DNA from 3 places in the Rhodococcus sp. 2H158 genome. Region 3 is predicted to be linked to each of the others. Evidence: predicted binding sites of a transcription regulator. Region 3 holds the regulator's gene; each other region holds the start of a gene.
The links. The regulator LexA, encoded in region 3, represses DNA repair genes until DNA is damaged. The targets are predictions, from matches to a motif close to CGAACANNTGTTCG.
Positions count from the first base shown of each region.

Region 1: a site for LexA is predicted at 4,981-4,994, ahead of ACWPOB_RS05590 (SAV_6107 family HEPN domain-containing protein). Genes of this name have one in related genera too.
Region 2: a site for LexA is predicted at 6,493-6,506, ahead of ACWPOB_RS18615 (HNH endonuclease signature motif containing protein). Genes of this name have one in related genera too.

Region 1 covers NZ_JBSNCE010000004.1:188,170-197,769, reverse strand. The annotation lists gene ACWPOB_RS05615 (peptidoglycan D,D-transpeptidase FtsI family protein) at 1-780, opposite strand, end outside; gene ACWPOB_RS05610 (hypothetical protein) at 777-1,451, opposite strand; gene rsmH (16S rRNA (cytosine(1402)-N(4))-methyltransferase RsmH) at 1,596-2,606, opposite strand; gene mraZ (division/cell wall cluster transcriptional repressor MraZ) at 2,864-3,295, opposite strand; gene ACWPOB_RS05595 (DUF3040 domain-containing protein) at 3,733-4,149, opposite strand; gene ACWPOB_RS05590 (SAV_6107 family HEPN domain-containing protein) at 4,369-4,878, opposite strand; gene ACWPOB_RS05585 (GNAT family N-acetyltransferase) at 5,057-5,656, shown strand; gene ACWPOB_RS05580 (phytoene desaturase family protein) at 5,667-7,256, shown strand; gene ACWPOB_RS05575 (carotenoid biosynthesis protein) at 7,253-8,059, shown strand; gene ACWPOB_RS05570 (LppM family (lipo)protein) at 8,091-8,792, shown strand; gene ACWPOB_RS05565 (glycosyltransferase family 2 protein) at 8,797-9,600, shown strand, end outside.
Region 2 covers NZ_JBSNCE010000018.1:96,106-105,705, reverse strand. The annotation lists gene aosR (oxidative stress transcriptional regulator AosR) at 1-514, shown strand, start outside; gene ACWPOB_RS18655 (P1 family peptidase) at 511-1,617, shown strand; gene ACWPOB_RS18650 (rhomboid family intramembrane serine protease) at 1,955-2,581, shown strand; gene ACWPOB_RS18645 (cyclic nucleotide-degrading phosphodiesterase) at 2,705-3,466, shown strand; gene rph (ribonuclease PH) at 3,480-4,268, shown strand; gene rdgB (RdgB/HAM1 family non-canonical purine NTP pyrophosphatase) at 4,279-4,887, shown strand; gene ACWPOB_RS18630 (DUF3817 domain-containing protein) at 4,992-5,378, opposite strand; gene ACWPOB_RS18625 (transcriptional regulator) at 5,375-5,794, opposite strand; tRNA gene ACWPOB_RS18620 (tRNA-Leu) at 5,864-5,948, opposite strand; gene ACWPOB_RS18615 (HNH endonuclease signature motif containing protein) at 5,996-6,478, opposite strand; gene ACWPOB_RS18610 (fatty acid synthase subunit beta domain-containing protein) at 6,885-9,600, shown strand, end outside.
Region 3 covers NZ_JBSNCE010000009.1:141,885-151,484, reverse strand. The annotation lists gene ptsP (phosphoenolpyruvate--protein phosphotransferase) at 1-702, shown strand, start outside; gene ACWPOB_RS11120 (uracil-xanthine permease family protein) at 772-2,082, shown strand; gene ACWPOB_RS11115 (acyl-CoA dehydrogenase family protein) at 2,163-3,305, shown strand; gene lexA (transcriptional repressor LexA) at 3,396-4,109, opposite strand; gene ACWPOB_RS11105 (LysM peptidoglycan-binding domain-containing protein) at 4,361-4,894, shown strand; gene nrdR (transcriptional regulator NrdR) at 5,087-5,560, shown strand; gene hrpA (ATP-dependent RNA helicase HrpA) at 5,603-9,523, opposite strand; gene ACWPOB_RS11090 (aminotransferase family protein) at 9,592-9,600, shown strand, end outside.

The DNA of each region.
Region 1 (9,600 bases), on a different contig from region 3:
TTGCTGATCGCGCCAGCTGCCGGGGATCACCGCGCCGTCGGAGCCCCGATCGTACGTCGAGGAGCCGTCGGTGCCGGCGAGCACGGAGTCCATGGAATCCTCGAGCCCGAGGAGGCCGTGCCCGTCCCAGCCCGTCGCGCCGACGAGGTTGGCGGCGAGCGAGCCGCCGGGATACAGCCGGATGTCCTGACGCTCGAGACCCACCTTGTCGTACTCGTCGACGAGCGAGGTCGCAACGGCCGGATCGACGCCGCGCGCCAGATAGACGAATGTCTCGTCGCTGCGCAGCTTGTCGAGGATCTCGTCCTCGGGGGCGGCCGCTCCGAGCGCCTCGTGGATCGCCTTCGCGAGGCCCTCCAGATACGCGCCGGTCTCCGGCTGCGTCGGGTCCTCGGCGCGCGCCTCGTCCAGCTCTCGCCGGACGCGGACGGGCTGGAAGGTGAGCGCCTTCGCCTCCATCGTGTAGGCCAGCGGGCTGCCGTTCCGGTCGGCGATGGTGCCGCGGGTGGCAGGCTCGACGAGCCGCGTCGTGCGCTGGCTGGCCGACTCGGCGGTCAGCTGCGGCGCCTGGACGACCTGAACCCACAGCAGTTGCACGGCCGCGACACCGAGGGCCAGGAACATGACTGCGCGCCCGTACCGGTAGCGGAACCGGAACCCGGTGGTGTCCGCTCCGCCGGTGACCGGGCGCGAGCGGGTGCGCCGGGCGGGCGCCGGCCGGCGGGAAGGAGCAGGGCGGCCGCGGACCGGCCGGGAAGACGGTGGGGTCCCTCGCCTCACCGGCGCCCGTCCTCGGCGTGCGTCGCAGGGGTCACGGGCACCAATTGTTCCGGCTGACCGGGCGCGGCCCCGGCATTGCCGGGCGACGGCGTGGCGTCCCGGGGTGCCGCGGCAGGCTCCCCGGGCGGCACCGCCGCCGTAGCCCCGGGCGGCACCGCCGCCGTAGCCGACGGCGCGGCGCTCGGGGTCGTCGCGGTGGGGGCCTCACCCGTGGCGCCGGCCGACGGCGCGGCGGCCCGGTCGGTGCCGGCGGACTGGGTCAGCGGCCGCGGATTCTCGCTACCCGCGCTACCCGCGAGCGGCGGGAGCTGGGCCCGGCTCCGGTCATCGGCTGCCGGGGGGTTCAGCGGCGCGGCCGGCGCCCCCTCGGCGGGGGCCGGAGTTCCCACCACGCGCACACCGCCGTCGTCGCCGACGACCAGGCGCGCGACCTCGCCGGTGGGGATCATGCCGAGCTTTGCGGCCTGCATCGCCAGCACCGGCGCCGAGTTGCCGGTTTCGACGTCGCGCTGCAGCACAGCGCGCTCCTGGATCAGCCGCTGGTTGTATTCGCGTGCGGCGCTGAGCTGGTAGGAGTCCTCCGCGGCGCGGGTGGTCAGCAGCAGGGTTACGGCCATGCCGACGCCGAGGAGACCGATAATGGTGGCCACGAACGGAATTCGCGCCGCCACACTACCGGCACGGCGAGCGGGTGCGGGAGTCGCCGTGTCCGGGGTCAGGTGCGCCGTGCGACGGCTGCGCCGCTGGTACGCGCGCTGCGCAGCCGTGGATCGAGCCGGACGGCGAGCAGGTGCTGCCACCTGTACGGTCATCGGTTACCTCCTGGCGATTCGTTCGGCGGCACGCAGGCGCACGGGCGCCGAACGCGGATTGGCGTCGATCTCCTGCTCCGTCGCCCGTTCCGCCCCGCGGGTGAGCATCCGCAATTCGGGCCCGGTACCCGGAAGTTCCACCGGGAGCCCCTCCGGGCTCTTCGACTTCGTCAGCGGCGTGAGAATCTGCTTGACCACGCGATCCTCGAGGGACTGGTACGACATGAACACCACCCGTCCCCCGACGGCGAGAGCGTCCAGGGCGTCCGGGATCGCGGCGCGCAGCGAGTCGAGCTCCCCGTTGACCTCGACCCGCAGCGCCTGGAACGTGCGCTTGGCGGGATGGCCGCCGGTGCGGCGGGACGCGGCCGGAATCGCCCGGTACAGCAGCTCCACCAGCTCCCCGCTCGTGCGCAGCGGCGTCTTCGCCCGCTGCCGCACGATCTCCGAGGCGATCTTCCCGGCGAACCGCTCCTCCCCGTAGGTGCTGAGGATGCGGGCGAGGTCGCCGTGGCTGTAGGTGTTGAGCACGTCGGCCGCGGTGACGCCCGTGGTGGGGTCCATTCGCATGTCCAGGGGTGCGTCGCGGGAGTAGGCGAAGCCGCGCTCGGCCTCGTCGAGCTGCATCGAGGACACGCCGAGGTCGAACAGGATCGCATGCACGGATCCGACCCGATCCAGTCCGCACGAGGCGAGGGCGTCGGCGATGCCGTCGTAGCGGGTGTGCACGAACTGGGTGCGGTCGGCGAACGACGCGAGCCGCCGGCGGGCGACGGCCAGGGCGTCGGGGTCGCGATCGAGCCCGATCAGGCGCATACCCGGGTAGGTACGCAGGAAGTGCTCGGAGTGTCCGCCGAGACCGAGGGTGGCGTCCACATAGATCGCACCCGGGCCGGCGGCATCGATGGCGGGGCCGAGCAGTTCGTCGGCGCGGTCGAGCAGGACGGGGATGTGACCGAAGCTCTCCGGACTCTCGGCCTCCGGAACTGCCGCCGCGTCCTGACCCTCCGCCATTCTTCCTCCGGTTGTCCTGCTCGGTTCGTGGGCGATCGGATCGTGGCTTCGGTCGGGGGGTTCGCAGTCACGCCTCCGGATACGACCGCGGCGAATGCATCGAGGTCTCTGTCCGAACTGGGAAACCTGGCGTTGGGGAAGTACGTCAGGGTTCCGTTTCACGAACCTGGCACTGGGGAAGTGTGTCAGGGTCGCTGTCGGGCAGAGGCCTCGCGGCACTCGCCGCGGTGGCACTGCGGTCGCTGCTGCGGTTCCGGTCACAGAATGTCGTGCAGGGCCTCGTCTCTCGCTTCCGAAAACTCTTCCTCGTGCTCGGCGAGGTAGTGCTCCCACGCCGCCGCGTCCCAGATCTCCAGATGCTTGACGGCACCGATCACGGCGCAGTCCTTGGTGAGCCCCGCGTACTTGCGGTGGGCGGCGGACAGGGTGATCCGGCCCTGTGCATCGGGACGCTGCTCGTCGGTTCCCGCCGCCAGACTCCGGAGGAACGCCCGGGCCTGCGGATTGCTCCGCGAGGCGGCGGCGGCGCGCTCGGCCAGGGCGGCGAACTCGTCGCGCGGAAAGACGGAAAGGCTGTGGTCCTGACCCTTCGTGATCATCAACCCTCCCGCCAGTTCGTCTCGGTACTTCGCGGGCAGCGTGAGCCGCCCCTTGTCGTCCAGCTTGGGCGTGTGGGTACCGAGGAACACTCGACACCCCCCGCCACGCCCCGGCCGGACCCTGCCTCCTACCCGACGGAGGAACCCCTCCGCCGCGACCCACACTACCCCACTTTCCCCCACGTTCAACCGCTTACGCGCCCACGCGCGGCGCCGTTTTTCGACTGTGCGCAGTTCACGGCGGGTGGGGCGGAGTGGGCGACGACGAACGGCGCGGGCAGCGCCGCGGCGCGTGGACTGGGACGCGGGCGCAGGACAGCGAACCCGGAGGCGGGAAACACGCTGGTCGGCTCCGTCGCGTCCGCTGCTCGCCGGTCCCGAGAGCCGAAGTGGGCGGAAGTGGGGCACGAGCGTGGGGGACGGTGGGGCGCCCGATACCGCGGCCGACGCACGTCCGGGAACGCCGAACGGCGCGTCCCGTGGCGGGACGCGCCGTTCGTGAGAACTCGCGTGGAAGTACTGTCGCGCTACTCCTGCTCGAAACGCCGGCGGAAGCGGTCCTCCATCCTCTTGCTGAACCCTCCACCGGACTTGCGGCCGCCGCGGGACCTACCATCCCCGGCACCGCGGCTTGCCCCGCGGGGACCGTCACCGACGCCTGGACCGCGCTTGCCTCCGAGGAGGAGCAGGACCCCCGCGCCGAACATGACGATGAATCCGACGAGACTGATGATCGGGAACCCACCCGGCTTCACCGGGAGGGCGACGCCCGCGATCAACAACGCCAAACCCAGTGCGAACAACGCGCCGGCCTGGAGCCGACGCCGACTGGACGCCATCCCCATCCGGCTTCCCCGGACGGTAGAGGCGAACTTGGGATCCTCAGCATAGAGCGCGCTCTCGATCTGTTCGAGCATGCGCTGCTCGTGCTCGGAGAGTGGCACGGTACCTCCCCCGGCACTAAAACGGTGGCCGCCGGATCTGCGGTCCAGATCGACGGGGGGCCGACTTTGACGGCCGCCTGGCTCAATAATACGAGTACATCCCGGCGGGGACCACCAACTGGGGATTCGAGTTCGATCACGGTTCCGAAGGTCCTGCGTATGACGGACCGACGACCCTGGCCCGGGCCGTCGAACGACCCGGGCTGCCCCCTGCACCGATCATGCGCTGCGCCGGTCGCCCCCCGACCCCGAATTCCCGGACGCCGACCGGTCGTCCGCGCCCGTCAGGTAGTCCTCCACCTCGTGGAGAAAGCGGCCCACCTCGTCGTAGAAGCGGCTCGCCTCGTCGGCGGGCACGGAGCGCGTGACCCCCGCCTCGATCGCCGCGCGGGTATCCGAACGATCGGCGAAGAAGTCCGCCCAGGCGGCGAACTCCGGCTCCGCGCGGGCCATGAGCACCCAGGCGTTGCGGGTGCGGGGACGCCGCGCCGGCCGCACCGCCCGCAACTCGGCGCCCGCGAGCACGGCGCCGGCACCGCGCAGGGCGGCGAGATAGGCCAGGTGGAATCGCTCGGACGGTTCCGGAGTGCCGGCGGCCGCCGACAGCAGCTCGTCGGCACGGTCGAGCAATGTCGCGGCGCGCGACGACACCGGGCGGGCGGCGCAGTCCGATCGGCCGACGGCCCGCGGGCCGGTCGCACCCGACTGTGCGGTTCGTGACGTGATCATCACTCCGAACACCTCCTGCACCCCGCCGGGGCACCGGCCGGGTCACGGCCCCGGCGATCCGGCGATGTTCGCTTCCCTCGAACATCGCCGGATCCCCGGTATCGAACATCCGTTCGACGTATTCAATATAGCTGCACCTACCGACACGTCGTCAAGGGAAGGCGGTCCAGTCCCCGTCATGAGTACGGATGCGACCCCGCGGGGCGCGGCGCCGATCCTCGTCGATCTGTCCGCTGCCGAGTTCCGCGCGCGACTGCCCGAGGTGCTGCCCATCTACGTGGCCGCCATGCGATACCCGCGCGGCACCGAGTACCACCGCGCGCCCATGTGGTCCGAGCACTCCGCCCGGCCGGGATGGAAAGCCGTCGCGGCGGCACTGCCGGACGAACCGTCGACGCTCGTCGCGATCGCCTACGGCTATCGCGGGTCGCCGCACCAGTGGTGGAATCAGCAGGTGCGGACCGGGATGCGCCACGCCGGCTACCCCCCGGAGACGATCGACGCAGTCCTCGGCGACTACTTCGAGCTGACCGAACTCCACGTGCGACCGGACGCCCAGGGTCACCGCATCGGGGAGGCGCTCCTGCGCCGGTTGCTGAGCGACCGCCCCGAGCGCACGGTCCTGCTGTCCACTCCCGAGATAGCCGGCGAGGACAACCGGGCCTGGCGGCTGTACCGGCGATTCGGGTTCCGCGACGTCGTCCGGCAGTTCCGGTTCACCGGGGACGCCCGCCCCTTCGCCGTCCTGGGACGGGACCTTCCGCTCGAAGGTCCGTAGCGTGGGCGGGGTGATCGATGCCGTCGTCGTGGGTTCCGGGCACAACGCCCTGGTGAGCGCGTGCTATCTGGCCCGTGCCGGCTGGTCGGTGGAGGTGCTCGAGAAGGACACCGTGCTCGGCGGCGCCGTGTCGACCGTGGAGCGCTTCCCGGGGCACGCCGTCGACCGCGGCTCGTCGGCCCACGTCATGATCCGGCACACCGGCATCGTCGAGGAACTCGACCTCGCCGCCCACGGCCTGCGCTACGTCGACTGCGACCCGTGGGCGTTCGCGCCCGCCCCCGTGGGCAGCGACCGTCCGGGCATCGTCTTCCATCGTGATCTCGACCGCACCTGCCGATCCGTCGAGGCCGCATGCGGAGCGCGCGAGGCCGACGCCTACCGCCGCTTCGTGTCGGTGTGGGGTCCGCGCAGCGCCCGGGTGATGCGCTCGTTCTCGGTGCCGCCGACCGGCCGGCACCTGCTTTCGTCCTTCTGGGGCCTCGACACCGGCAGTGGCGGCAGCGACCTCTCCCGGCAGTTCCTCACCACCGGCGACGCCCTGCTCGACGAGCACTTCGACGACGAGCCGCTCAAGGCCGCCCTCGCCTGGTTCGGTGCCCAGTCCGGCCCCCCGATGTCCGAACCCGGCACCGCCCCCATGGTCGGCTTCGCCGCGCTGATGCACACGCTGCCGCCCGGCCGGGCCGTCGGCGGAAGCGGCGCGCTGACCCGGGCCCTGGCCGCCCGCCTCGCGGTCGACGGCGGCGTCGTCACCCTCGGCGACGCCGCCGCAGAGATCCGCCGGGCCGGGGACGGCTGGGCGGTACGTACCGACTCGGGACGCACCGTCACCGCACGCACCGTGATCGCCGGCTGCCACGTGCTGACCACGTTCGACCTGCTCGAACGCGGCGGATTCGACCGCGCCCGCCTGAACGCATGGCGGCGCCGGATCCGCGTCGGCCCCGGCATCGGCATGGTGCTGCGCCTGGCGACCGACGCGCTGCCGCGGTACCCCAGCGGTCCCGCCGACGAGTCCGACGCCGTGCGGGGCCTGCAACTGCTCGTCGAGGACCGCGCCCGGCTCCGGCTCGCGCACGGCGCGGCACTGGCGGGGGAACTACCGCCGCGGCCGGCTGTGCTGGCCATGAGTTTCACGGCGCTCGATCCGTCGATCGCACCGCCCGGCGAACACCAGGTGACCCTGTGGTCGCAGTGGCACCCGTACCGGCTCTCCGGTGGCCGGCAGTGGCCCGCACTGGCCGAGTCGGAGGCGGATCGGATCATCGCCGAGATGGAACGGTTCGCCCCCGGCTTCGCCGGTTCCGTCCGGCACCGGCACATCCAGACCCCGCACGAGATCGAACGCGAACTGGGCCTGATCGGCGGCAACGTCATGCACGTGGAGATGTCGCTGGACCAGATGTTCATGTGGCGGCCGCTGCCGGAGCTGTCCGGGCACCGGGTGCCGGGCGCCGACGGGCTCTATCTGACCGGCGCGTCCACCCACCCCGGGGGCGGGGTCTCCGGCGCGAGCGGGCGCAACGCCGCGCAGCGCGCGCTCGCCGACTCCGGGGGTGGCCCCCTGCGCCGGGTGCTGGGGCGGTGGCGGCGATGAATCGCCTGCCCGCCGTTCTCGCCGGCGGCGCGATCGCCGCACAGATCGCCTATCCGCTGACCACCGGCCAGGCCCGCGACGTCGTCACCGTCGCCGTGGTCACTCTCCTCGCGGCCGCCGGGCTCGCGCACGCGGCGGCGCGGCGCGGCCTCGCCTGGACCGCCGGGTTCTTCGTGATCACGGCGGGTGTCGGCTTCGCCTCCGAGGTTGTGGGGACCGCCACCGGGTACCCGTACGGCTGCTACGCGTACGCCACCGACCGGCTGGGTCCCGCACTGTTCGACGTGCCCCTCGTGGTGCCGCTCGCCTGGACGGCGGGGATGTACCCGGTCTGGTACGTGGCCTCGCTGCTCGCCCGGCGCGGCGGGATGTCGTGGCCGGGCGGGAACCGCGAGCGGGTGACCCGGATCGCGCTCACCACGGTGGGAATGGTCGGCTGGGACCTGTACCTCGACCCGCAGATGGTGTCCGACGGCCAGTGGAGCTGGTGCAACGGCGGCGGCCTGCCGGGCATCGAGCAGATCCCGCTCACCAACTATCTCGGCTGGGTCGTCGTCGCCACGCTGATGGCGGTGGGGCTGGACCTGCTCGACCGGACCGGCCGGGTACAACCGGGCAACGACACCGTGCCGCTGGTGCTGTTCCTGTGGACGTGGCTCGGGTCTGCGCTCGCCCACGGCGCGCTCCTGAGCGCCCCGGAGCTGCGGTACTCGGCCGTCTACGGCTTCGCGGTCATGAGCGTGCTCGGCGTCCCGCTGCTGTGGTCGCTGCGGCGACGCGCCGGGGCAGGGGCTCGCGTCTGACACGTCCCCGCGCTCCTGGCACGATGGCGCTGTGCAGCTGCCCACCTCGCCCCGCTCCCGCCGACGGACCCTCTCGGCGGCGCTCCTGCTCCTGCTCGTCCCCGTGCTCGCCGGCTGCCTGCGGGTGCAGGCGACGATGGGGGTGTCGGCCGACGACCGCGTCTCCGGGCAGATCGTCGCCGCGACCATCCCCGCCGACGAGAACGACAAGGGACCGCAGCTGGTGGCCCCGGACTCGCTCGCCGACAGGGTCCGCGTGCAGGAGTACGACCAGGACGGGTACGTCGGCAGCCAGGTGTTCTTCAGCGATCTGAGCTTCGGCGACGTGCAACAGCTCGGGTCGATGTCCGACCAGACCTCGGGCACCTTCCAGCTCGCGCTGCAGCGCGCCGGCGACCTGGTGAGCGTCAACGGCAAGGTCGATCTCGAGTCGGTGCCCGTGCAGGGCACCGACGTGCAGATCACGATCGCGTTTCCGGCGCGGGTGGCCACGACCAACGGCACCCGCGAATCCGACTCGATCGTCACGTGGAAGCTGCCGGCCGGTGAGGTGAGCACGTTGCGCGCCGAGGTCCGCTACGCCGACCCGAATACCCGGGGATTCGCCGGCTGGGCGGGTATCGTCGCCGGCGTCACGATGGGCGTCGCCGCGATCATCGGAGCCCTCGCCTGGATGAACCGCAACCCCGCTCTCCCGCGGCAGCGCACCCGCGACGACGCGACGGCGTCCTAGGGCGATGCGGGCGCTGGTCGGGGTCGTCCGCGCCGGGGCCGCCGCCGCGACGCTGGGAGCTGCCGTCGCCGTCGCCAATCGCCTCACCCTGCCCCGGCTCGCCCCCGGCGGTGTGGTCGACGAACCGGTGACCGTGATCGTCCCGGCCCGCGATGAGGCCCGGCGCCTGCCGGACCTCGTCGCGGATCTGCGGGCCCAGCGGGGTCTGCGCCGGCTACGGGTGGTGATCTTCGACGACGACTCGGCCGACGGCACCGCGGAGGCGGCCCGGCTGGCAGCCGGGGACGATCCCCACGTCACGGTGATCCGCTCGACGGCGCCGCCGCCGCCCGGCTGGACGGGCAAGGCCGCGGCATGCGCCCGCGCGTACGCGGCCACCGATCCGTCCGGCGTGGTCGTCTTCGTCGACGCGGACGTGCGGTTGGAGCCGGGCGCGGTGGCGGCAGCGGTGACGCTGCTGCGGGACCGGCGGGCCGACCTGCTCACCCCGTGGCCCTTCCAGCGGGCCGGCTCCGCCGCCGAACAGCTCGTGCAGCCGCTGCTGTTCTGGTCCTGGTTCGCGACGGTGCCGGTCGCGGTGTCCCACCGCTCGAGCCGGCCGTCGACCGCGGTCTCGTGCGGCCAGTTCCTGGTGTTCGACGCGCCGGCGTATGCCTCTGTCGGCGGGCACGTCGCGGTCGCGTCCAGTCCCACCGAGGACCTCGACCTCGCCCGGGCACTGCGCCGGGCCGGGCGGCGCACGATGGTGGCCGCGGCCGGCAACGTCGCGTCCTGCCGGATGTACGAGGGCGCTGCGCCGCTGCGGGCC
Region 2 (9,600 bases), on a different contig from region 3:
CGAGGCGTCGGTGCTGCGCTCGCTCGTCGCATCCGTACTCGGCATGCTCGAGGAACGCGCCGCCGGCGCCCCGCAGGACGACCTCGCCGCCCTCACCGGCCTGCGCACCGGCAACTGCACCCCGCCGGACGTCCCCGCCCTGCAACGGCTGCTGCCCGACTTCCACCGGCCCGACGCCGACGCCACCGTCCATCCCGACGACGAATCCGCCGACCTCAACGGTGCCCTGCGCAGCCTGCACGAACCCGACATCATCGACGCCAAGCTCGCCGCCGGAGCCGTCATCCTGCGCACCGTCCCCGAATCCGGCGGCAAGGTGGTGCTCAGCCCCGAACAGGCCGATGCCTGGCTGTACGGGCTCAACGACCTCCGGCTGGCCCTCGGCACCACCCTCGGCATCGACGACGACACCCCCGAGACGCTCGACGAAGACGACCCGCGGGCCCCGCACCTCGACGTCTATCACTGGCTGACCTGGATGCAGGACTCCCTCGTCCAGGCGCTGCTGCCGTGACGGCCACGCCCGGACCCACCGACTCGCTCACCGACGTCGCCGGCCTGCGCGTAGGGCACTGGCAGGCCCTCGACGCCGACGTCACCCTCGGCTCCGACCACGCCTTCGGTACCGGGCGGGCCACCGGATGCACCGTCGTCGTTCCCGACCGTGCCGTCACCGCCGCCGTCGACGTCCGCGGCGGCGGGCCCGGCACCCGCGAAACCGACCTGCTCGACCCCAGCCACTCCGTCCAGCGCGTCGACGCGGTGCTCCTCACCGGAGGCAGCGCCTACGGTCTCGCCGCCGCCGACGGCGTGATGCGGTGGCTCGAGGAACAGGGCCGCGGCATTCCGATGGGGCCGCCGGGGGCCGTGGTGCCCATCGTGCCGGGCGCGGTCGTCTTCGACCTGCCCGTGGGGGAGTGGACCGCCCGGCCCACCGCCGACAGCGGATACCGGGCCGCCGCGGCCGCCGGCACGACCGTCGCCCGCGGCACCGTCGGCGCCGGAGTCGGCGCACGCGCCGGCACCCTCAAGGGCGGCATCGGCACCGCGAGCCTGTTCCTGACCGAGGGCCCCGCCGCCGGCGTCACCGTCGCAGCCCTCGTCGTCGCCAACCCCGTCGGAGCCGTGTTCGACCCCGAGACCGGCCTGCCCTGGGGCCTCGGCCCCGCCCGGGCCGCCCAGCTCGGGCTCGTCGCCCCCACCGCAACCGACCTCGCCGCCGCCACCGCCCTCGCACCCAAGGGCACCGCCCTCAACACCACCATCGGCGTCGTCGCCACCGACGCCGACCTGACCGCCGCCGCCTGCCGCCGTGTCGCCGTCGCCGGGCACGACGGCCTCGCCCGGGCCGTCCGCCCCGCCCACTCACCCCTCGACGGCGACACCCTCTTCGCTCTGGCCACCGGCACCGCGACGCCCCCCGGAGCGAGCCGACCGATCCCGGAGGCCTTCGCGCCCGAACTACCCGTGCTGGCCGCCGTGTGCGAGGCGGCCGCCGAGGTCGTCCAGCGCGCCGTCGTCGACGCGGTGCTGCAGGCCACCGCGGTCGCGGGCATCCCCGCCTATCGCGACGTGTTCCCCTCCGCCTTCACGGCCGGGATTCCCACGTCACGCTGAGGGCTGCGCTGAGGACTCAGCGTGACGTGCCCTCCGATACGCGCTTCATCTGGTCGCCGCAGCAGATCTCCGAATGCGGCATCCCCTCGGTGCAGGGGCACGGCTTCTCGTAGACGATCTGCGCGCCGCACTTCTCACAGGCGTAGCGATCTCCGACGTTTCTCGGCACGACTGCCTCCCGGGTCCGACGGTGCCTCCCACAGTAGCCACCGGGCCTCCGGTCGACAGGGCTTTCACGGCGAATCCCGACCGGCGTCGCGCACGTGTCGAGCGGTGCGCACGTCGGTAGGCTCGAAAGCCAGGAACACAGCGCAGGACACACGCGAAGGGCGAGCGCATGACCGTACCCGACGGTTCCCGTCCCGGGCCCCGGCCCGTCTGGCAGCGCGCGGCGCTCCTGATCGCCGGATTCGTCGCCCTGCTCTACGGCGTCGAAGCCGTCGACGCCGCCGCGCCCGCCGACCTCGACTCCGCCGGTATCGAACCGAGAACCGCCGACGGGCTGTGGGGCGTGGCGTTCGCCCCCGTGCTCCACGCCGACTGGGCGCACCTGAGCGCCAACACCATTCCGCTGCTCGTGCTCGGCTTCCTCGTGCTCGTCTCCGGCATCGGCCGCGGTCTGGCCGCCACCGCGATCATCTGGGTGGTCGGCGGGCTCGGCACCTGGCTCACCGCCGGGTCCGGCTTCGTGCACATCGGCGCGTCGATCCTCGTCTTCGGATGGCTCACCTACCTGATCACGCGCGGCATCTTCACCCGGCAGTCGAGCCAGATCGTCATCGGGGTGATCGTGCTGTTCGTCTACGGCAGCATCCTGTGGGGCGTGCTGCCCAGCGATCCGCGCGTCTCCTGGCAGGGGCACCTCTTCGGCGCCGTGGGCGGCGTCCTGGCCGCCTGGCTGCTCTCCGCCGACGAGCGTCGCCGCCGCCGCCCGCCGGCCGTGCCGACCTCCTCGTTCGGGTGAGACGCACCCCCGCGCAACAACTGACCGATCGGTAGGCTCACAGCGTCGGCGCAACTGTGACATCTCTCGATCAAAACCTGCGTTGGCTTCGTCGCAGCCACAGGGACGTGGCAGCATGACCCCATGCGCATGACCGTCCTGGGGTGTTCCGGCAGCGTGGCCGGGCCGGATTCCGCCGCGTCGGGCTACCTGATCACCGCCCCGGGCACCCCGCCCCTGGTGATCGACTTCGGTCCCGGCGTCCTCGGGGCCCTCCAGCGCTACGCCGACCCCGGTGAGGTCTCGCTGCTGCTCTCGCACCTGCACGCCGACCACTGCCTCGACATCCCCGGCCTGCTCGTCTGGCGGCGCTACTCCCCGAACCGCCCCACCGGACGCACCCTCGTCTACGGCCCCTCGGACACCAGCGTCCGCATCGGCGCCGCCTCCGCCGAGATCGCCGGCGAGATGGACGACGTCAGCGACACCCTCGACGTGCGCCCCCTCGCCGACGGCGAAGCCTTCCGCTTCGGCGCACTCACCATCCACCCCGGCCGGGTCAACCACCCGCCCGAGGCCTACGGATTCCGCATCACCAGCGACTCCGGGCGCACCGTCGTCTACACCGGCGACACCGGCATGTGCGACGAGGTCGTCGAGCTCGCGCGCGGCGCCGACGTCCTGCTGTCCGAGGCCTCGTGGACCCACGCACCCGACGACCGCCCCGACGGCATCCACCTCTCCGGGGCCGAGGCCGGCATGCTCGCCGCTCGCGCCGAGGTGGGCGAGTTGCTGCTCACCCACATCCCGCCGTGGACCTCGCGCGAGGACGTCATCGCCGAAGCCAAGGAGCAGTACTCCGGGCCCGTCCACGCGGTGTCCGCCGGGGACGTCTACCCCATCTAATAGGCTCGTCCGGGTGACCACACGAGAAGACGGCAGAGCGGACGACGAACTCCGCCCCATCCGGATCACCCGAGGATTCACCAACCACCCCGCGGGCTCGGTGCTCGTGGAATTCGGCCAGACCCGCGTCATGTGCACCGCCAGCGTCGAAGAGGGCGTGCCGCGCTGGCGCAAGGGCTCCGGTCTCGGCTGGCTCACCGCCGAATACGCGATGCTCCCCGCCGCCACCCACACCCGCAGCGGACGCGAATCCGTCAAGGGCAAGCTCGGCGGCCGCACCCAGGAGATCAGCCGCCTCGTCGGCCGCGCCCTGCGCGCCTGCATCGACCTCGCCGCCATCGGCGAGAACACCATCGCCATCGACTGCGACGTCCTGCAGGCCGACGGCGGCACCCGCACCGCCGCCATCACCGGCGCCTACGTGGCCCTCGTCGACGCCGTCGCGTGGCTGAGCGCGGCGGGCCGGCTCACCGACCCGCAGCCGATCTCGTGCGCCATCGCGGCCGTGAGCGTCGGTGTCGTCGACGGCCGCGTCCGCCTCGACCTGCCCTACGAGGAGGACGTGCGCGCCGAGGTCGACATGAACGTCATCGCCACCGACACCGGCACCCTCGTCGAGGTCCAGGGCACCGGCGAAGGTGCGACGTTCGCCCGGTCCACCCTCGACAAGATGCTCGACTCCGCGCTCGCCGGCATCGCCGAACTGTGCGAGATCCAGAAGCAGGCGCTCGACGCCCCCTACCCGGGCACGCTGCCGCAGCCCGTGACACCCGAGCGGACCAGGAAGAAGTTCGGTGTCTGACAGGGTGCAGGTGCTCGTGGCAAGCCGGAACGCGAAGAAACTGCGCGAACTGCAGCGCGTCCTCGACGCCGCCGGGATCGAGGGGATCGACCTCGTCGGACTCGACGCCGTGCCGCCCTACGACGAGGCGCCCGAGACCGGCGCGACGTTCGAGGAGAACGCGGCCGCCAAGGCGCGCGACGGCGCGACGGCGACCGGAATGCCGTGCGTCGCAGACGATTCCGGACTCGAGGTCGATGCCCTCAATGCGATGCCCGGGGTGCTCTCCGCCCGGTGGTCGGGGCGGCACGGCAACGACCACGCCAACACCGAACTGCTGCTCGGGCAGCTGCAGGACGTTCCCGACGAGCGCCGCGGCGCGGCATTCGTCTCCGCCTGTGCCCTCGCCGTCCCCGGTGACGACGGCGAGATCGCGGTGCACGTCGTGCGCGGTGAGTGGCGCGGCTCCATCGTCCACAGCCCGCGCGGCGCCAACGGTTTCGGCTACGACCCGGTGTTCCGGCCCGAGGGGGAGGAGCGCACCGCCGCCGAGCTCAGCGCCGAGGAGAAGGACGCCTCGTCGCACCGCGGACGCGCACTGGCACGATTGGTGCCCGATCTCGCAGCGCTCGCCCGCTGACGCCCGCCGCCGCGGCGCGAAGCCTGCGCTCCCACGCGAAACAAGAAGCCGCCCACGCAATCGCGTGGGCGGCTTGCTGTTTCGCGCGCCGATCGGCCGGCCGGTCAGACGCCGAAGTCGGCCTTGACCTGTTTCGTGCGCTGGTGCTCGACGAAGAACGACAGGAACGGGATCGTGCCGGCGAGGAGGGTGCCGATCGTGCGGCCCGCGGGCCAGCGCACCTTGATCGCCAGGTCGAGTGTGAGCACGAGATACACCGCGTAGACCCAGCCGTGGACCACGGCGATCCAGCCGGGGACGTTCTCGACCTTCAGGATGTACTTCGCGACCATCTCGCCGGTGAGCACGAGCAGCCACACGCCGGTGATCCAGGCGAGCGCGCGGTACCGCGTCAGGGCCGAGGCAATCTTCTTCCGGTCGGCTTCCGGACGGGACTGCGGCGCGGTCGAACCGCTCGTCTGGTCGGGTGCCTGCTCGGGGGTCGTGCTCACTGAGCGCTCCTATCGGACCTGCGCGCAAGCTGCGCGAGGTAATCGTTGTACTCCAGCATCTGCCGAGCCTCCGGGTCGTCCGGATCGACGGCCGCGCTCGGATCGAGCCCAGTGCGGGGCCGCTGGGGGAGGAGATCCTCGGGGATCTCGGTGGGTTCCTTCGGTTCCGACGCGCGCGGCGCACCCGTGGCCTGGCTCTCGGCGTCCTCGGTCTCGAGTTTCACAAACCGGCGGTAGGCGTAGACGCAGAAGAAGGCGAAGGCGGGCCACTGCAGGGCGTAGCCGAGGTTCTGGAACGTGCCGCCCACGGCCTCGAACCGTGTCCATTGCCAGAAACCCAGACCGAGACAGCCGGCCGCGGCGACCGCCACCAGTACGACGAGGGCAAGGCGACGCGGCGGACGGTTCTCGGACACGTCATCAAAAGTACCCGAGCGGCCCCTCGACCTGCCAAGAGCGGTCGGGGGGCCGTGGGCGAGGTCACGTGGTGCGCGAGGGGGGACTTGAACCCCCACGTCCGAAGACACGGCGTTCTAAGCGCCGCGCGTCTGCCTGTTCCGCCACTCGCGCCTACCAGCGTCACCATACGCGACTACATCCGTCCTTCCTCGCTCGACCTATCGGGCGCCAAAGCGTTTTCTCGCGGCCCAGGTCGGGGTTTGGCTGTGGCAGTTGGGGCACAGGAAGCGGATGTTCTCCGGACGGGAATCATTCGGGTTCCCATCGATGTGGTCGACATGGAGCGTTATCGGGTAGTCGCACCATTCAGTGCCGATGCCACACCCCTCGCATTTGTAGGGACGACCGGACTCGATGAGGGCGCGGCGGAGCAGATTCGGTCTCTGTCGGGGAGCGCCGGTCGGTTTGCAGACAAGCACCTCCCTCCATGCGAGACGGTTCAGGGCATGACTGCCCTTGGTGTGCGCCGATCCGGTGAAGTGCGACGTGTCGATGCCCAGCCGTTTGATCCGGCGACTGAGGTGATGGTGCGAACCCCCGCTCGGCACCAGGCCCAAGTAGCGCATTACCCCCGCAACGCTCGTCGAGTTTCGGACCGCATCCTCGAGGACTTCCCGTGTGTACTTCGTCGACCGTCCCATCATCCCCCCTGAATCGAATGTATGTTCGATGCGCGGGACTGTATCGGACGGCGCCGACAAATTGCCGAAAGTGCCCTCATGCACGCGTTTCGCGGTCAGTCAAGATGGTAACGATTGCGTAACGATCAACCTGAGGGATTCCTCAGGTTGATGGACGTCCATGTAGCCGCGCAGCCTGCGCGGACTCTCCCTACCAACCGGTCACTTCTCCGACCTGCTGTGAGTGATCTCACGCGCCCCTTCGGGGGAGGTAACCCGCGCGGAACAAAACATGAGGAACCCCTCATGATTTTGTGTCACTCTTGGGTAGCCCGAACGAGCAGATCAGAGCCCATCAGAACGCCAACGGCGGCGCGGGCGGCCACGAGACCACGCCCTTGCGGTGTTCAGGAGAGGAACTACACGCGTGACGATCGACGAGACCACACCAGCCGACAACGGACGGAACTCGAAGGCATCACGACGCGCCAGTGACCGGGGCAACGCCCCCGCTTCCCGTAAGGGCGCGCTGGTCGACAAGCTCCTCGCCGGGGAGCCTTACGCACTCGCCTTCGGTGGCCAGGGCGCTCCCTGGCTCAGCTCCCTCGAAGAACTCAGCCGCGACAACGGGCTCGAGCCGGTCCTGACGGAACTGGTCAACGAGGCCACCGCGCTCCTCGCGCCCGTCGCGCACGACCTCGTCGTCGTGCGCCCGAGCGGCTTCGACCCCATCGCCTGGATGCTCGAGCAGGAGGTCGCCGACGAGGACGAGACGCCCGTCTCCGGCCCCTCCGAGTCCACGCTGACTTCCGCCGCGGTCTCGCTGCCCGGCGTGTTCCTGACCCAGGTGGCCGCGCTGCGCGCGCTGGCGAACCAGGGCCTCGACGTGACCGCCCAGGCCCCGGCCGCCGTGATCGGCCACTCGCAGGGCGTGCTGGCCGTCGCGGCCACCGAGGCCGCCGGCGCCAAGGACGGGCAGATCCTCGCGATCGCCCAGCTCATCGGTGCCGCCGCCACCCTCGTCGGCCGTCGCCGCGGCATCATCGCCGGCGCCGAGCGCTTCCCGATGCTCGCCGTCGCGAACGTCGACCCCGAGCGCCTGCGCGCCGTCGTCGCCGAGGTCTTCGCCGACCAGGACCCGCAGCGTTCCGCGGTCGTCGCCATCCGCAACGCCCGCCGCCGCGTCGTGCTGTCCGGCCCGCCGGCCGCTCTGGCTCGCGTGCAGCAGCGCTGCGAGGAGATCTCCGCCGCGGAGACCCGCGAGCGTGAGGCGAAGAAGCGCGGCGGTGCCGTGTTCGCCCCGACCTTCGAGCCGGTCTCCGCCGAGATCGGTTTCCACCACCCCGCTCTCGCCGACGCGGTCGAGCAGGTCGCCGACTGGGCCGCCCGCTGCGGCCTGGACGCGGACCTCGCCCGCTCGCTGGCGCAGGAAGTGCTCGTCGACCCGGTCGACTGGGTCGCCCTCGTCGACGACGCCGTCGCGGCCGGCGCCTCGTGGATCCTGGACATGGGTCCCGGTGAGCTGCTGACCCGTATGACCAGCTCGGGCCTGCGTGGCCAGGGTGTGGGCATCATCGCCGCCGCCACCCGCGGTGGTCAGCGCAACCTGCTGACCCCGGGCGCGGAGCCCGAGGTGCCGCAGCCGTGGTCCGCGTTCGCGCCGAAGCCGGTCACCCTGCCCGATGGCCGCCAGGGCGTCGAGACGGCATTCACGCGCCTGACCGGCCGCTCCCCGATCCTGCTGGCCGGCATGACGCCGACCACCGTCGATCCGAAAATCGTCGCCGCGGCAGCCAACGCCGGCCACTGGGCCGAGCTCGCCGGCGGCGGCCAGGTCACCGAGCAGATCTTCGCCGACCACGTCGAGGAGCTGAAGGGGCTGCTCGAGCCGGGCCGCGCCGTGCAGTTCAACTCGATGTTCCTCGACCCGTACCTGTGGAAGCTGCACGTGGGTGGCAAGCGGCTGGTGCCGCGGGCCCGCGCCGCGGGCGCGCCGTTCGACGGCGTGGTCGTCACCGCCGGCATCCCCGAGCTCGAGGAAGCCGTCTCGATCATCGAGGAGCTGACCGAGGCCGGCATCAGCTATGTCGCCTTCAAGCCGGGCACCGTGGCGCAGATCCGCTCGGTGATCCGCATCGCGAACGAGGTGCCGAACTACCCGGTCATCGTCCACATCGAGGGCGGCCGCGCCGGTGGCCACCACTCGTGGGAGGACCTCGACGATCTGCTGCTCGCCACCTACGCCGAGCTGCGCACCCGCTCCAACCTGGTGCTGTGCGTCGGCGGTGGCATCGGCACCCCCGAGCGGGCCGCCGACTACCTGACCGGCCGCTGGTCCACCGCCCACGGCTTCCCGGCGATGCCGCTCGACGGCATCCTCGTCGGCACCGCGGCGATGGCGACGCTCGAGGCGACCACGTCGCCCGAGGTCAAGCAGATGCTCGTCGAGACCCCCGGCACCCCCGACTGGGTCGGGGCCGGCACCGCCTCCGGCGGCATGGCCTCCGGCCGTAGCCAGCTGGGCGCGGACATCCACGAGATCGACAACGCGGCGTCCCGCACGGGCCGCCTGCTCGACGAGGTCGCGGGCGACGCCGAGGCCGTGGCCGCGCGCCGCGACGAGATCATCGCCGCGCTCGACGTCACCGCGAAGCCGTACTTCGGCGACGTCGCCGAGATGACCTACGGGCAGTGGCTCGCGCGCTACCTGGAGCTGGCCGTCGGCTCGCAGGAGGTGGCCGACGCGGCCGAGAGCCCGTGGATCGACGTCACCTGGCGTGCCCGCTTCCACGAGATGCTGCAGCGCGCCGAGTCCCGCCTGCACCCGGCCGACCGTGGCCCGATCCCGACGCTGTTCGCCGACGACGCGGCCCTCGACCGGCCGTACGCGGCGCTGGCCGCGCTGACCGAGCAGTTCCCGGACGCCGACTCGGTGGTCCTGCACCCGGCCGACGTTCCGTTCTTCGTCACGCTGTGCCGCACCCCGGGCAAGCCGGTGAACTTCGTGCCGGTCGTCGACCAGGACGTGCGTCGCTGGTGGCGGTCCGACTCCCTGTGGCAGGCCCACGATCCGCGCTACAGCGCCGATCAGGTCTGCATCATCCCGGGCACCGTCGCCGTCGCGGGCATCACCCGCGCCGACG
Region 3 (9,600 bases):
CGGAAGGTCGTCCTGCGGACCCTCGACGCGGGCTCCGACAAGCCGCTGCGCTTCGTCAACCATCCCGACGAGCACAACCCCGCACTCGGGTTGCGCGGCATCCGGATCGCGACCGCCACCGAAGGACTGCTCGACCGGCAGCTCGACGCCGTCGCCGCCGCGGCCGCCCGCACGGGCGCCGCGCCGTGGGTGATGGCGCCGATGATCGCGACCGTCGCGGAGGCCGCGCACTTCGCCGCCGCCGTCCGCGCCCGCGACCTCGTGCCCGGGGTGATGGTGGAGGTGCCGGCCGCCGCGCTGCTCGCCGAACGTCTCCTCGAACACGTCGACTTCCTGTCGATCGGCACCAACGACCTCGCGCAGTACACGATGGCCGCGGACCGCATGTCGCCGCACCTCGCGGCCCTCACCGACCCGTGGCAGCCGGCCGTGCTGGCCCTGGTCGCCCGCACCGCCGCCGCCGGGCGCGCGGCCGGCAAGCGGGTCGGGGTGTGCGGGGAGGCGGCAGCCGACCCGTTGCTCGGCTGTGTCCTGACCGGCATGGGGGTCACATCGTTGTCCTGTGCGGCAGCGGCCGTCGCCGGCGTCGGCTCCCGCCTGGCCACGGTCACCCTCGACCGGTGCCGCGAGGCCGCGGACGAAGTGCTCCGCACCGTCGACCCCGGCGAGGCGCGCGAGGCAGCGGCCCGGGTGCTCGCCTGACGTGATCCGCGTCGGGAGTCACCCCCGCGCCCTGCTCCCGGAGCCGGCCGGCGCCTACCATTCCCCGTTGTGAACGAACAACTGAGGACGCGGACGGCCGGGTTCGGCTGGACCCTGCACGGCGACGGACGTCGCGTTGCCGACGGCGAGGTCGTCGCCCCGGACGAACGACTGTCCTGGCCCCGCACCGTGGGCATCGGCATGCAGCACGTGATCGCGATGTTCGGCGCCACGCTGCTCGTGCCGACGATCACCGGCTTCCCGGTCACCACGACGCTGCTCTTCTCCGGGGTCGGCACCGCCCTGTTCCTGCTGATCACCCGCGGCCGGGTGCCCAGCTATCTCGGTTCGTCGTTCGCGTTCATCGCGCCGCTGGCGGCCTCGGCCGGCGAGGGCCCCGCCGCCCAGCTCGGCGGCATCGTCGCCGTAGGAGTCGCCCTCGCGCTCGTCGGTCTCGTCGTCAAGGCGCTGGGGTCCCGCGTCGTCGACGCGCTGATGCCACCCGTCGTGACCGGCGCGATCGTCGCACTCATCGGCCTGAACCTCGCGCCGGTCGCGGTCGGATCCTTCGAGGCCCAGCCGCTCGTCGCGGCGATCACGCTGGCCGCGATCCTGCTCGTCACGGTGCTAGGCCCCGGCCTCGTCGGCCGCCTCGGCATTCTCGTCGGCGTGATCGTCGGCTGGCTCTTCGCCGCCGTCACCGGCGGCCTCGCCGAGGAACGCGTCGCGGCCCTGCGCGACGCCGCGTGGTTCGGCCTGCCCGAGCTGCGCGCCCCCGCGTTCGAGCTGTCCGTGGTGCTGATCGCCCTGCCCGTCGTGGTGGTTCTCGTCGCCGAGAACGTCGGCCACGTCAAGGCCGTGGCGGCCATGACCGGCCGCAATCTCGACGACGTCGCCGGCGACGCGTTGCTCGCCGACGGCCTGGCCACGACGCTCGCCGGGATCGGCGGCGGCTCGGGCACCACCACCTACGCCGAGAACATCGGCGTGATGGCGGCGACGCGGGTGTACTCGACCGCGGCGTACTGGGTGGCCGCCGCGACGGCCGTGGTCCTCGCCTTCTCGCCGAAGTTCGGTGCCCTCGTCTTCACCGTCCCGGACGGCGTGCTCGGCGGCGCCACCCTGGTCCTGTACGGCCTGATCGGCATCCTCGGCGTGCGGATCTGGATGGAGGCGAAGGTCGACTTCACCGATCCGGTCAACCTCACGGTGGCCGCCGCCGCGCTCGTGGCCGGGATCGGCGACCTCACCCTCACCGTCGGCTCCGTCGAACTCGGCGGCATCGCGTGGGGCTCGATCGGCATCCTGATCGCCTACCCGCTCCTGCGGCGGTTGGCGGACCTGCGCCGCCGACCGCCCGGCGTGTCCGGTCACAAATAACGCTCGTTCCTGTCAGCGTCAGACCCGTCCTCCGATGTCTACCGTGAGCGTGACGCACGTCATCGGATACAGGAGCGCACATGGAACGCACCCTCTTCGAGCCCGAGCACGAACTTTTCCGCGAGTCGTACCGGAAGTTCCTCGAGCAGGAGGTGGCTCCCTTCCACGAGCAGTGGGAGCAGGACAAGATCGTCGACCGTGAGGTCTGGAAGAAGGCAGGCGCGCAGGGCTTCCTGGGCATGGCCGTGCCCGAGGAGTACGGCGGCGGCGGTGTCGAGGACTTCCGCTACAACACGATCGTCACCGAGGAGACCACGCGCGGAGGTTTCAGCGGCATCGGTTTCATGCTGCACAACGACGTCGTGGCGCCGTACCTGCTGAAGCTGGCGAACGAGGAGCAGAAGCAGCGCTGGCTGCCGGGATTCTGTTCCGGCGAGATCATCACCGCGATCGCGATGACCGAGCCCGGCACGGGCAGCGACCTGCAGGGCATCAAGACCCGCGCGGTGCGGGACGGCGACGAGTGGATCCTCAACGGTTCCAAGACCTTCATCACCAACGGCATCAACGCGGACCTGGTGATCGTCGTCGCCTGCACCGACCCGGACAAGGGGGCGCAGGGCTTCTCGCTCCTCGTCGTCGAGCGCGGGATGGCCGGCTTCGAGCGCGGCCGCAATCTCGACAAGATCGGCCTCGCGGCGCAGGACACCGCCGAACTGCACTTCACCGACGTGCGGGTGCCCGCCGCCAACCTCCTCGGTGAGGAGGGCCTGGGCTTCATCTACCTGATGCAGAACCTGCCGCAGGAGCGCCTGTCGATCGCCGTGGTGGCGGCGGCGGCGATGGAGGCCGTGCTCGAGGACACGATGCAGTACTGCCGCGACCGCAAGGCGTTCGGCAAGTCGATCGGCAGCTTCCAGAACACCCGGTTCGAGCTGGCCGAGCTGGCCACCGAGACCACCCTCGCGCGCGTGTTCGTGGACAGGTGCATCGAGCAGCTCAACGCCGGAACCCTGAGCGTGCAGGAGGCGGCGATGGCCAAGTACTGGACCACCGACAAGCAGGTCGAGCTGATCGACCGGTGCCTGCAGTTGCACGGCGGTTACGGCTACATGCGCGAATACCCGGTCGCGAAGGCGTATCTCGACGCCCGCGTGCAGAAGATCTACGGCGGCACCAACGAGATCATGAAGGACATCATCGGCCGCGGCCTGAATCTCTGACCGGCCTCGGGGCACCGGTCCCGGCCCGGAACGAGCACGGGCGGCGCCGCGATCCGCGGCGCCGCCCGAGCGCGTTCGCAGGGAGCGACGTCAGAGCTTGCGGATCACGGTGACGACCTTGCCCAGGATGACGGCGTCGTTGCCCGGAATCGGTTCGAACATCGGGTTGTGCGGCATCAGCCACACGTCGTTCTTCACGCGCTTGAACGTCTTCACGGTCGCTTCGCCGTCGAGCATGGCGGCGACGATATCGCCGTTGTCCGCGACGTTCTGCTGGCGCACCACCACCCAGTCACCGTCGCAGATGGCCGCGTCGACCATCGATTCGCCGACGACCTTGAGCAGGAACAGCGATCCCTGCCCCACCAGTTCTCTCGGGAGCGGGAACACGTCCTCGACGGACTCCTCCGCCAGGATCGGACCACCCGCCGCGATCCTGCCCAGCACGGGAACCATGGCGGCCGGCGTCGCGGACTCGGCGGCGGTGTCGACCCCGTCCATCGGCTGCGCTTGCGGGGCCGCTGGCTGCGGATCGTCGAGGCCGCGCACGTCCACTGCCCGGGGGCGGTTCGGATCGCGCCGGAGGAAGCCCTTGCGTTCGAGGGTGCGCAACTGGTGCGCCACCGACGAGGTGGAGTTGAGGCCCACCGCGTCACCGATCTCGCGGATGCTCGGAGGGTAGCCCCGTTCGGTGACCGATTCGCGGATCACCTCGAGGACGCGGCGCTGGCGTTCAGTCAGGCCGGCGGCCGGATCGGCGGTGGTCGTCCGGCTCCGCCCGGCCCGGGGATGGCCGTCCGTCATGATCGTGACCTCCGTGCGTCGTGTGTCGGATGTGCTGGATGTGATGGATCGAATCTAGCTCTCCGATGGCCGGTTATCAAACATCTGTTCGAGATTTTCGGCCGGTAGTGCTGACTTTGTCGGAGCGGCGTGGTACACATCGAACACACGTTCTTTCGAACAGGTGATCGAATCATTCTCGCCGTCGATCGAGCGGTGACCGAAGTTCCGCCGCGGGCCCCGGCCCGCGGACGAGCGACACGGAGGCCTCTATGAGGACATCAGCAGTTCGCCGAACCGAATGGAACGACACCGGGCAGTACGACGGTACCGGGCAGTATGACACCGGACGGGACGGCGAGGGCCGGGCACGACGCTCCGCGGCGACGCACCTCGCGCGGCGCCCGCACGAGGCGGCGGACCGGCGGCTGCCGGTCCGGCCGGATCCGGGGGTGGTGGACTACCGGCGCGCTCCGGTCCGGGTCTCGCGCGTCCCGCACCGGCCCGCCGGGACCGCGCAGTCCGGCCTGCGCACCGTACTGGCGACGGCCCTGCTGACCGCGGTCGCGACCGCGGGACTGCTCGGGATTGCCCACCTGCGCACCAGCCAGGTCGCGGCCGGGGCCACACGTACCGACGTCACCGTCGTGCAGGTGGGGGAGTCGCTCGGCGACGTCGCGGCGCGGGTGGCTCCGGCTTTGCCCCGCCCCGAGGCGATCGAGCGGATCCGCGAACTCAATGCCATGTCGGACGGCCGTCTGCGGGACGGCCAGGCCCTGCTCGTTCCGGCCTCCGTGCCGCGGTGAACCGGCATGGACGGGCGGGTACCGGATCCGGCCGACGACCCGGGTATGCAGGTATTGTCGACTCTTGTCAGTCACACCACCTCGTGTGGTCGCGCCGAGAGCGATTCGCCTGCCGGTGAGTCCGGTCTCGGGAGGACGGCATCGGTTCGACGCCGACGTCGCGGCCAGCACGGCTACGACGAAGGAATCGACATGTACTGCCCGTATTGCCGGCACCCCGATTCCCGCGTCGTCGATTCCCGCGAAGCCGACGAGGGGGCCGCGATCCGTCGCCGTCGGGCATGCCCCCAGTGCGGCAGGCGGTTCACCACCGTCGAGACGGCGGTGCTGTCGGTCGTCAAGCGCAGCGGCGTCACCGAGCCGTTCAGCCGGGAGAAGGTGGTGCGCGGGGTGGCCCGTGCCTGCCAGGGCCGCGACGTCGACAACGACGCCCTCAACCTCCTCGCCCAGCAGGTCGAGGACGCGGTGCGGGCCAAGGGTTCCCCGGAGATTCCGAGCAACGAGGTCGGTCTGGCCATCCTCGGCCCCCTGCGGGACCTGGACGAGGTGGCGTATCTGCGGTTCGCCTCCGTCTACCGGTCCTTCAGCTCCGCAGAGGATTTCGAGCGCGAGATCAAGGAACTGCGCGAGCACCAGCACCGGCGCGAGACCGAGTCCCCGGACTGAACGCCGCGCCGTTCGTCGCGCGCCGGGATCCTCGTCGCCGGATCAGCGAATCGCCGCGACGGCCTTGAGGATTCGCCTCTCCGAGATCGGCCCGCGGGTGCCGAGGTGCTGCGCGAACAGGCTGACCCGCAACTCCTCGATCATCCACGAGACCGCCACCACATCGGCCGCCGTGGCCCGCTCCTCCGGCAGCCGCGCGAGCAGTCGGTCGTACTCGGCGTAGACCCGGTCCAGCACGTCCATGCCCTGCCGGTCGCGAAGGGCGCTCGCCGGCAGCGATTCGAGCCGGTGTGCCGCCGCCGCCAGGTAGCGGGGCAGGTCGGCCAGCCGGGCACTGCCGAGTTCGGCGACGAAACCCTTGAACAGCAGCGAGGTCAGCTGTTCACGCACGTCCTCGGCGGCCTCGCCGCGCACCCGTTCGAGCAGCACCTCCACGTCGTGTGCCCTGGCCAGGGCGGGGACGACGAGCTTCAGCAGCGCCGCCACCCGGCCCGGCAGCTGGGCCCGCACCACCTTCGCCAGCGCGGTGAACTCGTCCGGTGTGCGCACCGTCTTGCCGTGCCGGGCGATCAGCTCGTCCACGGCGCACGCCCGGCAGTCCTCGAGCAGATCCTCGAACGAGCCGTCCGGATTGCGGCCGAGTGCCAGCCGTTCGCCGTTGCTCAGGCCCGATGTCGTGGCGCGCGCCTGCATCGGGACCGCCTCGAGCAGCAGGGCCCGCAGCCCGGTGCGCATCGCGGCCTGCTGCGCGTGCGGGGTGCTGAGCACCCGCACGGCCACGCCGCCATTCTCGGCGACCAGCGTCGGATATCCGGTCACCTGTTGGCCGGCGACGGTGCGTGTGACCGTGGGCTCGAGGGTGCCGAGCGTCTCGGCTGTCCATACCAGTGCCGGGGCGCGCTCTATGCTGGACGCCGCCCGGGAGACCTCGGCCTCGACACGGTTCGCCAGCTGCCTGCGCAGCGCGGTCAGGCTCTTGCTGCGCGCGAGTACCGCGCCCCGTTCGTCGACGGCCGCGAACGTCATCCGCAGGTGGTCCGGCAGTGCGGTCGGCTCGAAGTCGCTCGGCTCGATCCGCGCCGCGCCGAGCCGCGACAGCTCCCGCGCCATCGCGTTGACGAGCGGCTCGGACCGCGGCTGCACAGACGCGAGGGCTGCCGCAGCGAAGTCCGGTGCCGGAACGACTTGGCGGCGAAGATGCTTGGGAAGCGTCTTGATCAGGGCGGTGACCAGCTCGACCCGCATACCGGGTACCGACCAGTCGAAGCCGACGGGCCGGACCCCGGCCAGCAGCGCGACGGGAATGCGGACGGTGACGCCGTCCTCCTCGGTGCCGGGCTCGAACTGGTAAGTGAGGGGGAACTGCAGATCGCCCTGCCGCCACGCGTCGGGGTAGTCGCCGCCGAGGACGGTGGGGGCCTCCTGGTTGACCACCGTTTCCGGGGTGAAGGTCAACAGGTCGGGATTCTTCTGCCGCTCCTTCTTCCACCACGCGTCGAAGTGCCGCGCCGAGACGACCTCCGGTCCGACGCGCTGGTCGTAGAACTCGAACAGCGTCTCGTCGTCGACGAGGATGTCGCGCCTGCGGGCCCGGTGCTCGAGCGCCTCCACGTCCTCGAGCAACTCACGGTTGGCGTGGAAGAACCTGTGACGCGTCCGCCATTCGCCCTGGACGAGGGCATGCCGGATGAACAGCTCGCGTGAGGCCTCGCGGTCGATCGGGCCGTACTGCACGGGCCGTTGCGCGACCAGAGGAATGCCGTAGAGCGTGACCCGCTCGTAGGCCATGGCGGCCTCGCGCTTGGTGGACCAGTGCGGTTCGGAATAGGTGCGTTTGACCAGGTGCGGGGCGAGCTTCTCGGCCCATTCGGGTTCGATCCGCGCGGTGACCCGGGCCCACAGCCGCGACGTCTCGACCAGCTCGGCGGCCATCACCCAGCGCGGCGGCTTCCTGGACAGCGACGAGCCGGGGAAGATCGCGAACCGGGTCCCGCGCGCGCCGAGGAAGTCCCGCTTCTCGCCCTCACGCACACCGACGTGCGAGAGCAGCCCGGCCAGCAGCGACTGGTGGATCGCGTCGTGGCCGACGTCCTGATGCCGCGTCTCCCACCCGAGGTTGAGGGTGATCTGGCGCAGCTGGCCCTGCAGATCCTGCCATTCCCGGATCCGCAGCCAGTGCAGGAACTCGTCGCGGCACATCTTGCGGAACCGGCTGGACGACAGTTCCTTCCGCTGCTCCTTCAGGTAGTCCCACAGCTTCAGGTACGCGAGGAAGTCCGAGCCCTCGACGGCGAACCGGGCGTGCTTCTCGTCCGCCGCCTGCTGGAACTCGGCCGGCCGTTCGCGCACGTCCTGGATCGACAGCGCCGCAACGATGATCAGGACCTCGCGCAGGCACCCGTTGCGGTGACCCTCCACGATCATCCGCGCCATGCGCGGATCGACCGGCAACAGCGCGAGTTCGCGTCCGGTGCCGGTCAGTTTCGGTGGTTCGTCCTTCGACGGCGGTTCGAGCGCACCGAGTTCCTCGAGCAGCGCGATACCGTCGCGGACGGCCCGCGGATCGGGGGCCTCGACGAATGGGAACGAGGCGAGGTCACCGAGCCCGAGCGCCGTCATCTGCAGCACGACCGAGGCGAGGTTGGTGCGCAGGATCTCCGGTTCGGTGAACTCGGGGCGGGCCTCGAAGTCCTCCTCGGAGTACAGCCGGATACAGATGCCGTCGGCGACGCGGCCGCAGCGGCCGGACCGCTGCCGGGCGGAGGCCTGCGAGATCTCCTCGATGGGCAGTCGCTGGACCTTGGTGCGCACCGAGTAGCGGGAGATCCGCGCGGTGCCGGGGTCGACGACGTAGCGGATGCCGGGCACGGTGAGCGAGGTCTCGGCGACGTTGGTGGACAGCACCACTCGCCGGCCGGTGTGCGGGGTGAACACCCGGTGCTGCTCGGCGGCGGACAGCCGCGCGTACAGCGGCAGGATCTCGGTGCCCCGTAGCTTGCGGTCGCGCAGCGCGTCGGCGGTGTCGCGGATCTCGCGTTCACCGGAGAGGAACACGAGGATGTCCCCGTCTCCCTCGGCGCAGAGTTCCTCGACCGCCTCACAGACGGCGTCCACCGGGTCGCGGTCGACGAGCGCGTCGCCCACCTCGACCGTCAGGGGCCGGTACCGGATCTCGACCGGATAGGTGCGGCCGGAGACCTCGACGATGGGTGCGGGCGTGCCGTCGGCCGCTGCGAAGTGGTTCGCGAACCGTTCGGGGTCGATGGTCGCCGAGGTGATGATCACCTTCAGGTCCGGCCGCCGGGGCAGCAGTTCCTTGAGGTAGCCGAGGATGAAGTCGATGTTGAGGCTGCGTTCGTGGGCCTCGTCGATGACGAGGGTGTCGTAACGGCGCAGCAGCCGATCGCGCTGGATCTCGGCGAGGAGGATGCCGTCGGTCATCAGCTTGATCAGCGTCGAGTCCGACACCCGGTCGGTGAACCGGACGGTGTAGCCGACGGTGTCGCCGAGTTCGGAGTCGAGTTCCTCGGCGATGCGCTCGGCGACCGCCCGGGCCGCGATGCGGCGCGGCTGCGTGTGCCCGATCAGGCCGCGCACGCCGCGGCCGAGTTCGAGGCAGATCTTCGGGATCTGCGTGGTCTTGCCGGAGCCGGTCTCGCCGGCGACGATCACCACCTGGTGGTCGCGGATCGCGGCGGCGATGTCGTCCCTGCGCTGCGAGACCGGGAGGTTGTCGGGATAGGTGACCGTCGGCACGCCGGCCGCCCGCGCCGCGAGCCGCAACCGCGCCTGCTCGATCTCGTCGGCGATCTTCGCCAGCGCCTCGGGTCCGCGGGCGCGGTCGAGCCGCCGGCGGATGCGGTGCTCGTCGCGCAGCGATACCTCGGTGAGGCCTGCCTTCAGGTCGCGACGGGTCGCCCCGGGCGGGGCGGGGGAGCGCGGGGTCTCGGGTGAGGTGGACATGCTGAATCAACAGCCTAGCGAAGCGCGGACCGTCGCCGCGCGGCGCCCGCGGACCGTCGCCGCATAGGATGGCAATT